One region of the Blautia wexlerae DSM 19850 genome, then DNA from elsewhere that is predicted to be linked to it. Evidence: riboswitches for the same ligand, from Rfam matches in the RefSeq annotation. Region 1 holds a riboswitch; each other region holds the start of a gene.
What was found. A riboswitch is a leader RNA that binds a small molecule or an ion and turns the genes downstream of it on or off. The one in region 1 is predicted to bind cobalamin.

Region 1 (3,532 bases):
GAACTTATTCTATTCACTTCCCTTTTGTATTTCATCAGGAGAAAGCAGGCATAGAATATTTTTACCATAAAAATGTGATGATCCAACTATGATCTGACAGAAAAATAACAGATTAAAATATAAATCAGCTGTTCTTTAAGTGAAAATGTTTTCAGTACTTCGTTCTTCCATACATCTTCAGGATAAACATCGCCCAGATAAGTATCCCGTCCACAGTACAGTCCATAAAGAAGCAGCCTTTTTCCCTCTCGGACAGCCTCCGGTTCCATGATTAGTCCCCAGCGAAGCTGATCCATCAGATGAAGATAAAGAGACACACATAAAACCAGATTGCTGTTTCTGTTTCGCGATAGAAGTATTCCTTCCAGCTCAGAAGCTTTCTTAAAACTAATATTGTATGCATGAAAAAGAATCTCATGCTCTGTATAAAAATCCCACAGAGTTCCCGGGGTGATTCCATATCTGCCAGTACGAACAAGAACCTGAAACTGTCTCGGACCACAGGCAGCTGTCTGTTTCATCAGGGCATGTTTTACTGCCATACGGACTGCCCTGCCAATCAGCTCTCCAAGCTTGGAATGTCCGGAGGCATCGGTAAGTGTCAGCTCTCCCTCCATAGCCGAGGCAATCACCATTCCGTCAGTACCAGAACCTGTCGCGATTTCTTCTGAATAACAGCTTCCAAGTAAGAGATGTGAAACGGCCGCTGCTTTTGCCTCCGAAGCAATCATCATTGAGCGGACCATGGCTGCCTCTGTAACATTCTGATTGATATAGATAAAAACATTGATCGTACCGGGTGGCAGCATCTCGTAAGCGCCGTTTCTTTCATAGTAAGAAGAAGGATCTCCCGGACACATTCCGTTTGAATCAATTCCCCCTGTAACAGCAGCAGTCACGGATAACTCCTGATAACAGATTTTCTCAACAGCACACAGTTCAGTCCATGCCGCTGTGCTGAGTGCGGTTGCTGTCTGCGGATCAATTCCCAGCTCTTTTGTATGAATGTTCAGGTCTTCCTCATAGGTGTTTCCAAGCATTTCACATTCATAGGCACCATTCATGCAGTTGATATTTAAAGCATGCGTGAGATGAGCAGTGATCCCGCCATTAAGAGGACTGGTGCTAAGAACCCTTGTTTTTCCCGGAAAAGAAAAAACAGTACATCCCTTCTTTTGAAAATAAGTAAAAGTATCATTCATAAACATTCCTCTTTTTTGTCTGTTCAATACAGATTTTGTTGTTATTAGGAAAAGTATTCTACTTTGAATCCTGACTGCTGGCAGTATCTGTCTACTTTAGAACCTTTATAACAGCGGATCGTAGCCGCTTTGTTGATGATCCATTCCCCGATAAATTCAGGATCATGGCGAATCTCCAGATACTGCAGGCGGTTACATCCATGAAAGATCCATTTTCCAAGGTATCTGACATTGGGCGGAATCACCACAGAGGTCAGATTACAGCACTTAAAAAAAGCACTCTCATCAAGAACTTCCAGCGAATCAGGCAGCTGCAGCGAATCCATTCCGCAGAAATAGAAAGCCTGCTTTCCGATAACCCTTAAATCCCCCCCCCGGAAAAGAAATACAACTCAGTTTCTTACATTTATAAAAAGCCCTGTCATCAATTTCTTCCAGAGAGGCAGGGAAAACAACTTCCGTAAGAGTAGCGCATTCTGAAAAGGCATTCGGACCGATAAATGTCAGTTTGCTGTTCGGGGCGAACTCCAGACTGTTCAGTTTCCGGCCATTGTTAAATGCGTTTTTTGGAATACTGGTAAGGCTGGCGGGAATTTTGACTTTTTTCAGAGAAATGCAGTCTGAAAATACCCCTATGCCAAGTTTTTGCAGATGTTCAGGAAGCTCTATTCTGCTTAACCGGGAACATCCCTGAAAGGCTTTGTTTCCAATCTGTTCCATTTCATAGGGAAATACCACAGAACGAATATCAGGTCTGTTAAAAAAGGTTTCTGCTGAGATAGCGCGGCAGTTTTGTGGAAGTTCCATATTCTTCTCAATATACTGTCCGCAGTTACGACGCGTAAGTGTCAGAGAATGTGACATAAAAAAATACTCCTTTGCTGATAGACAATGTTGTTTTCTCTGTATGGGAGTAGTATGGACTATGATAAAAATAACAAGGTACCGATAACTGCCGGTGTTCTATATTCCTTAAAAGGAACAGAGAAAACATATGTAAGGATGATACTTCTGTAAAAAAGAGAACACTAAAGAAGATCACCCTTCCATTTCCTATTGCGTGTAGTTAATGGCGGCAGTTTATAGCAGGTATTCTGACTCACGCAGTAACGCCATGTCTCTCCTTCTCGCATAACGATGCAATGGATATGAGATATGGCTGCACGTATACAGCAGCACGACTGTTCAGGATTCTGACCTGATTCCCTCTTAGCTGAAAGTCCGACATTTCTATACCGTGACTGACAGAACTAAAAACCGGTAATTGTCAATGAATGTTCGATTAAATCGTATTATACACTTTTTTGGAGAAAAGACAACAAATTTTTTGAGGGGGAGACAAAATCAGGGAGGGGACGCGCAGGGAAAGCGTTTCTTTTCTGTGCGCTGGTTATTGGATGTGTGGGGATTTGTATGATTTGCAGGTAATGTTTTTGGTTTTGAATAATTGCGCGTCGCATTCTCGTTACTTTAGTGATGAGTTAGACGCGCAAATTTTTTACTCAAAGAAAGAACACATGTTTACTTTTGGCACTATATGTGCTAAAATATAACCATAGGTAGTAGAAAAACTTAAATGAAAAACTAAATTCCGGTTTTGGACCAAATGCAAGAGTAAATTCCATATAGGTCGAAGTTACTTTTGCACACATATTTGCCATATTGTCTTTGATAATCATTACTCCGTATAATGTACTTGCAGCTGATTGCCTGCCTGTGCAGATTGGAGATAATTATGAAAAATAAAGGCAATCAGAAACATTTAACATTTGAACAGCGTGTTGATATCGAGAAAGGTCTTACTGAGAATAAAAGCTTCACTGAAATTGGACGGATTATTGGTAAAAATCCATCTACCATATCAAAGGAAGTACGTCTCCACGCACATACAAAAGAACGTCCGGATTCAGGTTACACTCACCCGCCATGTATTCATCGCAAGAACTGTAAGGTGACATGCTTGTGTGATAAGATGTGTGGCATTCATTGTAAGCTTTGCAGAAAACCATCCTTTCGCTGCACTGATATATGTCCCGCATATGAGACAGCTGAATGTGAGAAACTGAATAAACCTCCCTACGTATGTAATGGCTGTGGTAAAAAGACCCATTGTCTTATGCCCAGAAAGTTTTATTCATCCAAATATGCCCATGATGAGTACCGTAGCGTGCTGGTCGATTGCAGAGTCGGCATTAACCAGACTCCGGAAAGCATTCAATCCATGAATGATTTATTGGTTCCATTGATCAAGGAGAAGCATCAGTCCATCGGTCATATTTATGCTACTCATGCAGAAGAATTGGGTTGCTCCAGAAGAACACTTTACTCCT
Region 2 (3,532 bases), 730 kb from region 1:
AGACCTGCGATCTGACAGTCAACACTGTCGAAATCACCGGATGCCTCAAACTGAGATTTCCAGGAATCTGCATCATCACCAGCCATATCATTGTTAGCGTGGTCTCCGGCAACAACCATCAGAGGACGAAGGATTACATTCTTGAATCCTGCTTCTTTTACTTTCTCGATAACCTTGTCACATGCTGTGTCTTCCGGTTCTCCCTCTACAGTTCCGATGAAAGCGTTTGTGAATCCAAGATCATCCATCTGTGTCTGCATCTGGTCATAGGTTACGTTAGCTGTATGGGATGTACCATGTCCCATGAATACAAATGCTGTGCCTGCATCTGCTGCTGCTTTCATATCATCAAATCCAGCTTCCTTGCAAGCTTCATCTGTGATCGCCTGAGCAACTGCTTTCTTGTCATCATTGATTACTGTAGCGTCATCACCAACTTCACCGAGCATTGGCTCTGCAATTGCAACAGATTCAAATTTGTCTTTGTATCCATCAATTGCCTCTGTCATTTCATCATATTCTGCACCATGCATCAGATGTGTCGGCTGTACAACAAGATTCTTAACACCGTTAGCTACTGCACGGTCAAGAGCCTGCTGCATATTATCGATTACTTCATCATCTCTTGCCTGTACATGGTTGATGATAATCTGTGCTGTAAATGCACGTCTTACTGACCAGTCCGGATATGCTTTTGCAAGGGCATCCTCGATTCCTTTGATATCCTCTGCACGGCTGTCGTTGAAGGATGTACCAAAACTTACTACAAGAAGTTCATTCTCACCAATCTCATCCTGGTTACGAGGATCATCTTTGGAAGCATCACCTGTGTCACGTCCAAAGTATTCAGGGCTTGCTTCTTCACCTGTTACCAGTTCTTTCTGAGCATCTGTAAGTTTGTCCCATGCTTCTTTTGCTGCTTTGCAGTCTTCGTCAGTTGTGTCTGTTCTTTCCTGAACATAAATCTTATCGATCAGGGCACCAACTTCGTCTGCGGCTTTCTGATCATCATCAGAAGCTTCTGTTGTATCATCAGATGCTTCCTCTGTATCTGCTGCATCTGCATCGTCTGCAGCTGCTTCTGTGTCATCTGCAGCCTCTTCTGTTGCTGCATCATCAGATGCAAAAGCAACTGTACCTGTTGCTGCTGTCATGGAACAGGTCATGGATACTGCCAGTAATAAGGCTAACATGGATTTTCTTTTCATTTCGTTTTTCCTCTTTTATTTCTCGTATTTCCGGACAATTGTATGCACAAAAAAGGCAACTGCATATTCTGCAGCTACCGCTTTCCCATAAATACATGGTTTATATGTACCAGATATATCTGTAATTTCGATTCTGTCTGATTCATTTAATAAAAGAGCTATGTATCGTTATGAGAATACAGGTTCTGTATACCGCAGACCTTAAATTCTACGCCAAGGCAGTTCTCCTGACTTCGATCATCGCTGTTTCTCCCTTCCCGGTTTCCCAGTGGTTTCTGAAAAGCAGCTCCCATACACAGTGACGGTATCGCTCCGGATTCTCACCGGATTCTCTTTTGCACATCAAGTACGATGCAACCTTTGCGTTATAACATTGCACATATTCAATTCGGATATTCTTTTTTTATCACATTTTAACAAAAATGTCAATACAATTCGTGTATATTTTCCTTTAATGTTTGGCATTAATGTTACTGTTCACTCCGTTCACAGTAACGTAGCCAAAATTCATTCCAGATTGCCTGCGGCAATGGAATTTTGGCTTGTATGTATATTATCGCGTTATTCATTACACTTCTGTCAGGGCTTTGAAAAAACAGGTTCTGTTTCCGGTATGGCAGGCTGCACCGATCTGCTCTACTTTAGCAAGGATCGTATCATTGTCACAATCCAGTGTAAGGGATTTTACAAACTGGAGATGTCCGGATGTGAGTCCCTTCGTCCAGAGTTCATTGCGGCTTCTGCTCCAGTAAGTCATTTTACCTGTTTCAAGAGTGGTATTAAATGCTTCTTCATTCATATACGCCAGCATCAGCACTTCGTTTGTCTGATAATCCTGGGCTATAACAGGTACCATTCCATCACTGTTTAATTTAAAATCAGACCATGCGATGCTGCTTTTTAAATTCACTGTATTTTCCATTTTCTGTCTCCATCTAATTTATTGATTGCCATAAATCATTTCGTAAATTTTCAAATTTTACAAACTGCCCTTGGTAGACAGAACATCTGTGATCCTTGGATCATAGGATGTGGCTGCGTCCAGTGCTTTGGCAAAACTTTTGAACATTGCTTCTGCTACATGGTGATTATTCCCACCTGCCAGAACCCTGATATGAAGATTCATGCCACAGGCATAGGAAATGGCATAGAAGAACTCTTTTACCATTTCCGTGGACATGTCACCGATCCTGTCTGTGGTAAACTCTGCATCCCATACAAAGTAAGGTCTTCCGGACAGATCAATCGCACAGAGCACCAGGGATTCATCCATGGGAAGGATGCAGCTTCCATAGCGCTTAATCCCCTTTTTGTCACCAATTGCTTCTTTTAATGCAGTTCCCAGAACAATTCCTGTATCCTCGATGGTGTGATGGTCATCCACCTGAAGATCACCATGGACTCTGACACTGAGATCAAAGAGCCCATGACGGGTAAATCCATCCAGCATATGGTTAAAAAATCCCACACCTGTCTCAATATCAGAATATCCGGTTCCATCCAGATTTATTTTTAATTTGATTTCTGTTTCTTTTGTATTTCTTTCTGCTGAGGCTTCTCTTGCCATGGTTAAGTCCTCTCTGTCTTACTTATTTTCAAACACTCTGAATCCATTGTTTTAATGCGCAAACTACAGTTTACATTATAGCAGATTTCAAATTCAAAGCCTTACCATTATTCTTTATCTTCATCCTCAAAACGAACTGCAATAGAATTTGCATGTGCAGTAAGCTGCTCAGAAGTTGCAAACTGAATGATATCTTTGTGTATATTACGCAGTGCGGATTTTGAGTAATATACAATACTTGATTTCTTGATGAAATCATCTACGGAAAGGGCTGAGAAAAATTTGGCTGTTCCGTTTGTAGGAAGTACATGGTTCGGACCTGCAAAATAATCTCCCAGTGGCTCGGAACTGTACTCTCCGATAAAGATCGCACCTGCATTCTTCACTTTCATCATATCTTCAAAGGGATTGGCTGTCACGATCTCCATATGTTCCGGAGCGATTTCATTGGCTGCCTCAATCGCCTCGTCCATATCCTCTGCGATCAGAATGTATCCAAAGTTATCAAGAGACTTCTGAATGATTTCTTTTCTGGAAAGAACCTCCACGAAACCTTTTACTTCTTCATCTACTTTCTTCGCAAATTCCTCACTTGTAGTGATCAGGATAGCACATGCCAGTTCATCATGCTCTGCCTGGGAAAGAAGGTCAGCTGCCACAAAATGCGGATTAGCTGTCTCATCTGCAAGAACAAGGATCTCACTCGGTCCTGCAATGGAGTCAATGCTTACATAGCCATATACTGCTTTCTTTGCAA
Region 3 (3,532 bases), 500 kb from region 1:
TCCGTAGCTGCATTTTTGTCATTCGTAATGTAAATAACAAAATTTGAAAAAGCAGAGCACACCGCACTGACCGCCATTCCGGCAAGGATCAGCTTAGCTGATGTTGCCTTTCCTCCCATATTTGCAATAGCAATAACTGCAAAGGAGGTGATCATCGCGCCAATAAAAGCAGTAACTCCGACAGAATTCCCGCCAAGAAAGCTTCCGATTCCGAGCATGATTGCCAGCGTTGCACCAAGAGACGCGCCGGATGAAATACCAAGTACATACGGATCTGCCAGCGGGTTCTGCACGATTGCCTGCATTACTACGCCACATACAGAAAGAGCCATTCCAACTGCCAGAGCCAGCAGGACTCTGGGCAGTCGGATCAGCCATACAACATCGTGAATTGCACCTTCTGCATAGGCGGACAGACTTTTTATATGAAATAATTTATAAACAATGACACTGTACACATCCTTCAGTGACAGGTCAGCATTACCAAAAGTAATCGCCGCAAGTATGGAAAAAATAAGAAATCCTGCAAGTCCGATGAGGACTGCCACATACATGGATGTTCTGAGCACATTGCCTTTTTTTGTCTGTGAAACCTGTTCTTTCACTGTTATGTCCTCAATCAGTCAAGATTCACATCCGGATATAATCCTTTTGCGAAAGTTTCAATACCATCCTGTGTACGTGTTGCACTTGCGTACATTTCACTGAGCATGATCGGATAAACACGACCGTTCTTTACAGCGTCAAGGCTCTGAAGTGCTTCGTCATCCTTGATAACGGCAAGCTGGCTTTCTTTTACAGTTTCCGGATCATCACCTGCATATGGCATGTATACAACAAAAATCACATCAGGGTTTGCTGCAATGATATCTTCTTTTCCTGCTGTAGAAGCATCCGGGTTTGCCAGAGTCGCACCCAGTTGTGTTACCATATCTCCACCAAGGCTCTTTGCACCATAGTTTGTGATATCTTCTCCAAGAGGTTCCAGAACCATTACGCTTGGTTTCTCTTCTACATCTGCTGTTGCTGTAAGAGTTTTATCGATCACTGCCTTTGCATCATCTACGATTGCCTGTGCTTTGTCCTGTACATCAAAAATCTTTCCAAGATTTAAGATGTCTGTAAATTCATTTTCCAGAGTTCTGTCTCCGTCAGGGCGTGTGTTTGTGTTGTAATAAGTGTTGCAGCCTTTGTCGATCCAGTCTGTTACATTTCCGAGATTTTTATCAGAAAACAGGGAGCTCCAGGATAAGATCATGTCTGGCTCCAACATCGTTACAGTCTCAAGGGATGGGGTAAATTCATCAAGATAATTTGTTTTTGAAAATGCATCTTTAAGTTCATCCGGAACTTCATTGTCAAGACCTGCAGTAGCTACCAGACGGTCTTCCAGGCCAAGTGCAAGCATGGTTTCAATGCTTCCCTGATATACAGCAAGAACTTTCTCCGGTGCCTTTTCATAGGTTGTTTCGATTTCATTTCCATCATAATCATAGGTTGTGATGGTCAGAGGATATTCTGTCTTTGTACCTTCTGCGTCTGCTGTCTTATCTGCATCTGCTGAATCCTGTGCGTCTGCATCTGCTGCCGGCTGATTGTCCTCTTTGATTGTCTCAGAGTCTGCTCTCTCTGCTGCAAAAGCTGCCGGAGCTGCGGAAACTGCCATAGCTGCTGCCATCATAATTGCCATGATTCTTGTGGATAAATACCTGTTTTTCATTTGACTTCCTCTCTTTTCGTATATGTTATTTACCTGTTCGTGTAACCGAAAAGATGGGACTTCAGAAAAAGTAAAATAGAAGTGATAAGAATAACGGATACTTTTTACGGAAGCTCCTTCTTTACGCTGTCAGGCAGGTTTCCTGACTCACAGATCACAGAAAATTTCCACAAAATAAAAACTGATACAACATCCATGCTTCAGCAGTTCATGAATGTTGTATCAGAAATATTTCCAGATACTCTCTGACAGCCGGATTCCGCCTTCTCACATATTTATGCAATGACATATTACAATCCCGCTTTTTTTCTGTATACAGTGGCCGCAACCGTTCAGGCATTTCACCTGATTCCCTCTCACATTACCATACACAAAATCTGCATATGATAATGTTCACTTAACAGCTTATTCAATTACGCTGATACAATTTTAGCACACTGCTTTTATAATTACAACCATATTCGAGACACATCAGAATTCTTTCTTCTCCATAAGCCGGACACCAATCCAAAAAGACCCCATATATACAATTACTGTAAATAATACAACTCCGGCCAATACCATTCCCCAGTTCAGTCCATTCAGCCATGCATCGACTGCGTCTGCTGAAAGTCCCATTGTTTTTATCAGAATATAAACTACGGCAAATATAATAGCCCACATGACCATTGCAATATAACGTCCTTTTTCCGCTCCAAAATGTATTACAAGCGGGAGCGATACCGCCAGCATAAGAAGTGCCAGTGGAATGTATATCAGGCTGCCAATGATAGTCTCACTCAGACACCCCTGAAGTTCTGCCACACCTTTGCAGATTACTCCCGTTATCGTTGCAATTCCCCACGCTACAGCCGTAAGCCCTGCTCCCAGCAGATATTTTTCCGCCACATACTGTTTTCTGGTAACCGGCAAGGTCATAAGAAACGCAAGACCATTATCAAACTCATCATAACTTATAGTCGTAATGGCAAAAATTGCTGTGACAATCGTAAAATATCCTGTAGCAAAACTGACGCTCCCGCTTCCTGCCAGATTCAGGATGACTTCCATTACAACAACCAGGATAAAAAACTGTTTCTGCTGTTTCATCAGTTCTATATCCTTTACAAATAATCCCTTCATACCTGTTCCTCCATCATCATTACCAGATCATCAATCTTTCCATTCTCAATTACAACATCCGGGTAATTTTCCATATAAAATTGTTTCTGGTTTGTCAGACACCTGTATCCATAAGCTTCTTTCCGGATCTTAATAAGGTATTGCTGATCCAGTTTTTCGTACTCTTCTTCTGCAACTTTAAGAACTGCATAATCTGACAGCAGTACATCTGTATCCTCATGAAGGATAATTTTTCCGGCATGGATCATATAAAAATCGTCACAAAGACTCTCCAGATCTGATGAAATATGTGAACTGATCAGAATAGAACTGCTTTCATTTTCTTCCATATATTCTCTCAGCATGTTCAGCACTTCATCCCTGGCTATCACATCCAGACCAACTGTGGGCTCATCCAGAATCAGCAGTTCTGCCTTATGGCTTAATGCTGCCAGTACTTTAAACTTTGCTTTCATACCAGTGGAAAATTCTTTGATTTTCTTGTCTGTGGGCAGATTGAATCTTCTGCACTGCTGCAGGAATTTCTCTCTGTCAAAATCCGGATATATGCTTTTCATAATATTGGCCACGCCCGCTGCTGTCAGATACATACTGAAGCCTGAATCTGCAAAAACAACTCCCAGTTTCTGTTTATCCTCCGGCCTAAGCTCTTCTGCCTTTTTCCCAAAGACCTCTATCTCTCCGCCATCC
Region 4 (3,532 bases), 1.0 Mb from region 1:
AGATTTTCGTGATGCATGATACGTCCGGCACCCCACATCAGGCGGTCTTTTGGCTGGTGAAGAATGTATTCGGTGAAGTGATAGTAAACTTCTTCATCGAAGAGAAATGCGTACATATTATTGTCTACTCGATAGAGGGCCTTCAATGCATCTGTAATATTTCCCTCGGATAAAGCCCGGCTGGCTTTTTCCAGCTGTCGGATATTTTTGGAGGCAGCTTCCTGTGGGAAAATTACTTCATCTTGCCAGTTGAGACGTACCAGATAGTCTTGTGCCTTGCGGAAAGTTTTCAGCAGCTCCAGTCCGGCATATTCCCATTTGTGGCGGAAAGCAATGCGGGCGTCGGAGTCTGAAAGTGTGGCATATTCCGCATTAATCTGGCAGATTTTGTCATAAATATTTTCGGCAGAAGCGGTAATTGTCTGCAGGTTTCTGAGCAGAACATTCTGCTCAGGATCAGCAAATGAGAGTGCATTTTCGTGGATACTTTCTGCGACCGCGTTCATGGTGTTGCTGAAATTCATCGGTGGCAGGACAAGTCTGTCAATGGCCATGATCAGTTTCAGATAGCATTCATGATGAAACTGATAGACAGCTTCCTGGTAAACATCCTGATTATCATATTGGGAATGATAATAATTCTGCATGAAGGGCCCGGCGCTGAAATCATTGACTGTGGATGGGATACCTGCGATTGCCATGGAGAAATCATCAGACCATGTCTCGATGGGAGAGAGAGCCGTGATCCCGTCAGGATATGCTTCCTTCGGGACAGTCAGGCTGTCTGTAAACTGTCTGATGAAATCTGCATATTCATAGGTACAGCGGATGGCATCCTGTCTATTGTGTGCGTGTGCAGGAAGTTCAAAGTTCAGGTCTGCGATCACTTTACCCTGCCAGTCAGGATGTACGCGGAATACCTGATTGTAGGCTCCTGTAGACCAGTCGTATTTGGAATCAATGATTCCCCATTCCTCGGCAGCCATTGCGCAGAAAACGAGAGTGTGGGCAGGCTTATAGCCGCCCTTTACAAGTGAACGGGCAATGCCGAGCATCATGGCGACTGCCGCATTATCGTCCTGGAATCCATCGAAATAGGAATCATAGTGTGCGGACAGCAGGATCATAGAGTCTGTCTCAGTCCCCTGTATTTTACCTGTGATATTGCCTGCTGTTGTGTCCGGAATCACTCTGGAACGGGCATCCAGTGATACTTTTAATGAGGATCTGCGTAATAAAGCAGCATCCTGTTCCGGAGTGTTATGGGTATCTTCTGAATCAGTGGTGTTGTCTTCGCAGGCGGAAATTTTATTTCGGAGAGAACGCTTCAGGATACGTGCATCTGCCTGAGACAGAGAGAATGCAGGTGCGAAATCAGGACCTGCGATATCCTGTGCATTCAGCGCAGACTCTGCGATTTCTCCGTAGCCGTTTGCCTGAACTGCGATCAGGGCAGCAGCGCCACGCAGATAAGCCTGATAAACAGGGAAGCTGATCCACCATTCGTCTCGCTGGTTGATCTCAACCATAACTAGCTTTCCTTTTACGTTTATGCCTTCATAATCTGCGGCAGTTCCTTTTCCCAGATAAACGAGTTCGTAATCTTCAAATCCGTCTGTCTCGAAATTTGTCTGATATCCGCCCATCTGAAAGGTGTGTTCCTGCCCGTCATCATCTGTAAATTTCAGGACTGCCTTCTCGAATTCCCATCCGTCCAGTGAGAATGTATCTCTGGTTACATCGGTAAGTCCGATAGCTTTCATTTCCCTGTATAACATATCTCCTGTAGCTGTTTCAGCAGCGGAACCTGCAGTACGATAGCCCAGAACAGGGTTTGTTTTCTCTTTTTCCATGCGTCTGGCAAGCTGGTAGGACCAGTCTGTGTCAATGCAGGAAATACAGGAATCTTCAATGTTCAATGTAATCGCCTCTTTCCTGACAGTTTGTATAATATGATCAGATATGATCAGTGCCGGAAATGTCAGGGTACTGATCTGTCTGTGGTTTATGATTTTATACTGGAAATATTTTAGCATAGAACAGCAGCAGGAACAAGACAACAGTTGTTGAGAAAAAAGCTATTTTGTGGAAGTTCTATCATATTGGGAAGTTAAAATAACCTTGTTTATTTATTAAAAAATCTGATTGTATGTTTTTATGTACAATTTGACTTTTTTTGCTAATTACTGGACAAAGTAAAAAAATATATTCTATAATATTATAGTAAAAATTAAATAACATTTATTGGTTTTGAACCAGTCGTTGTAAGTTCCACAAGGATTAATAGAGAAACCGGTGTAAGTCCGGTACGATCCCGTCACTGTAAGAGGGAGCTTCGGAATGAAAAATGTCACTGGATCATGTGATTTTAAAGTTGGTCCGGGAAGGCGATTTCGAAGTGGTGAACTTAAGTCAGGAGAACTGCTTACAATTGGGATAGGAATGATTCTTACGGTAGATAGGAAGCATAATTTTTTCATGTCATTTTGTGTCCGTATGTATGGTGTTTTCATATTGCGGGCTATTTTTTTGCCTGAAAATTAACCCCTATGGGGGGATTCCCCATGTTACTGAGTAAAAGTAATCAGAAACATTTCCGGTATTGGTTTAATTCACGAAAGATGTAGGAAGGAGATTATTTTGACGAAAAAACAAATCGGGAAAAGATTTCTGCAGATTCTGATCGTCCTGTTTGGTATCAGCTTTCTAACCTTTGGACTGACTTATCTGTCTCCTGGTGATCCGGCTGAGATCATGCTGACAGAGTGCGGTAATCTTCCCACACCAGAGCTTCTGGAACAGACAAGGCATGAGCTGGGACTTGACCAGCCCTTTCTTGTGCAGTATGGAACCTGGCTGAAGGGTGTACTTACCGGAGATATGGGACAGTCCTATTCCTTTAAGATGCCGGTAGTACAGAAACTTGTATCCTGTTTCTGGCCAACCCTGAAGATGTCTCTGCTGGCACTGCTTATGATGATCGTGATTTCCATTCCGCTGGGAATCCTGGCAGCAGTGTATCAGAACAAATTCCCGGATTACTTTGTAAGAGGAATTACTTTTATCGGGGTATCCGTACCAAGCTTCTGGCTTGGCCTGATCTTACTGAGTATCTTCGGTGTACAGCTTCGCTGGGTAAATGTAGCAGGAGGAAGTACTGATCTGAAGGCTATGATCCTGCCGTCACTTACGTTGGCGCTTGCCATGTCTGCCAAATATACCAGACAGGTGAGAAGTGCGGTTCTGGAGGAGCTTCATCAGGATTATGTAACAGGTGCACGTATGAGAGGTATCAAGGAGAGTGTGATTTTATGGAGACATGTTCTTCCAAATGTAATGCTTCCGCTGGTAACTCTGCTTGGACTTTCCCTGGGAAGTCTTCTTGGCGGTACTGCAGTCGTTGAAATCATCTATAACTGGCCGGGTATGGGAAATATGGCAGTCAAAGCAATCTCCTGTCGCGATTATCCGCTGGTTCAGGGATATGTACTGTGGATCGCTATCCTGTATATGTGTATCAATCTGCTTGTGG

Region 2: it holds a riboswitch for cobalamin, as region 1 does, so the genes downstream of both, NQ550_RS09180 (sirohydrochlorin cobaltochelatase) here and NQ550_RS05740 (leucine-rich repeat domain-containing protein) in region 1, are expected to answer to the same signal.
Region 3: it holds a riboswitch for cobalamin, as region 1 does, so the genes downstream of both, NQ550_RS03390 (ABC transporter substrate-binding protein) here and NQ550_RS05740 (leucine-rich repeat domain-containing protein) in region 1, are expected to answer to the same signal.
Region 4: it holds a riboswitch for cobalamin, as region 1 does, so the genes downstream of both, nikB (nickel ABC transporter permease) here and NQ550_RS05740 (leucine-rich repeat domain-containing protein) in region 1, are expected to answer to the same signal.

What each region holds. Positions count from the first base shown of each region.
Region 1 covers NZ_CP102267.1:1,237,258-1,240,789, forward strand. Annotated here, with positions in the region: gene NQ550_RS05730 (adenosylcobinamide amidohydrolase) at 87-1,202, opposite strand; gene NQ550_RS05735 (leucine-rich repeat protein) at 1,247-1,528, opposite strand; gene NQ550_RS05740 (leucine-rich repeat domain-containing protein) at 1,506-2,066, opposite strand; cobalamin riboswitch at 2,270-2,472, opposite strand; gene NQ550_RS05745 (IS30 family transposase) at 2,938-3,532, shown strand, end outside.
Region 2 covers NZ_CP102267.1:1,967,747-1,971,278, reverse strand. Annotated here, with positions in the region: gene NQ550_RS09180 (sirohydrochlorin cobaltochelatase) at 1-1,208, opposite strand, end outside; cobalamin riboswitch at 1,409-1,585, opposite strand; partial or broken gene hisI (phosphoribosyl-AMP cyclohydrolase) at 1,783-2,109, opposite strand; gene hisB (imidazoleglycerol-phosphate dehydratase HisB) at 2,188-2,775, opposite strand; gene hisD (histidinol dehydrogenase) at 2,883-3,532, opposite strand, start outside.
Region 3 covers NZ_CP102267.1:735,255-738,786, reverse strand. Annotated here, with positions in the region: gene NQ550_RS03395 (FecCD family ABC transporter permease) at 1-605, opposite strand, end outside; gene NQ550_RS03390 (ABC transporter substrate-binding protein) at 620-1,720, opposite strand; cobalamin riboswitch at 1,836-2,104, opposite strand; gene NQ550_RS03385 (ABC-2 transporter permease) at 2,192-2,842, opposite strand; gene NQ550_RS03380 (ABC transporter ATP-binding protein) at 2,839-3,532, opposite strand, start outside.
Region 4 covers NZ_CP102267.1:190,814-194,345, forward strand. Annotated here, with positions in the region: gene NQ550_RS00800 (M28 family peptidase) at 1-1,853, opposite strand, end outside; cobalamin riboswitch at 2,250-2,443, shown strand; gene nikB (nickel ABC transporter permease) at 2,641-3,532, shown strand, end outside.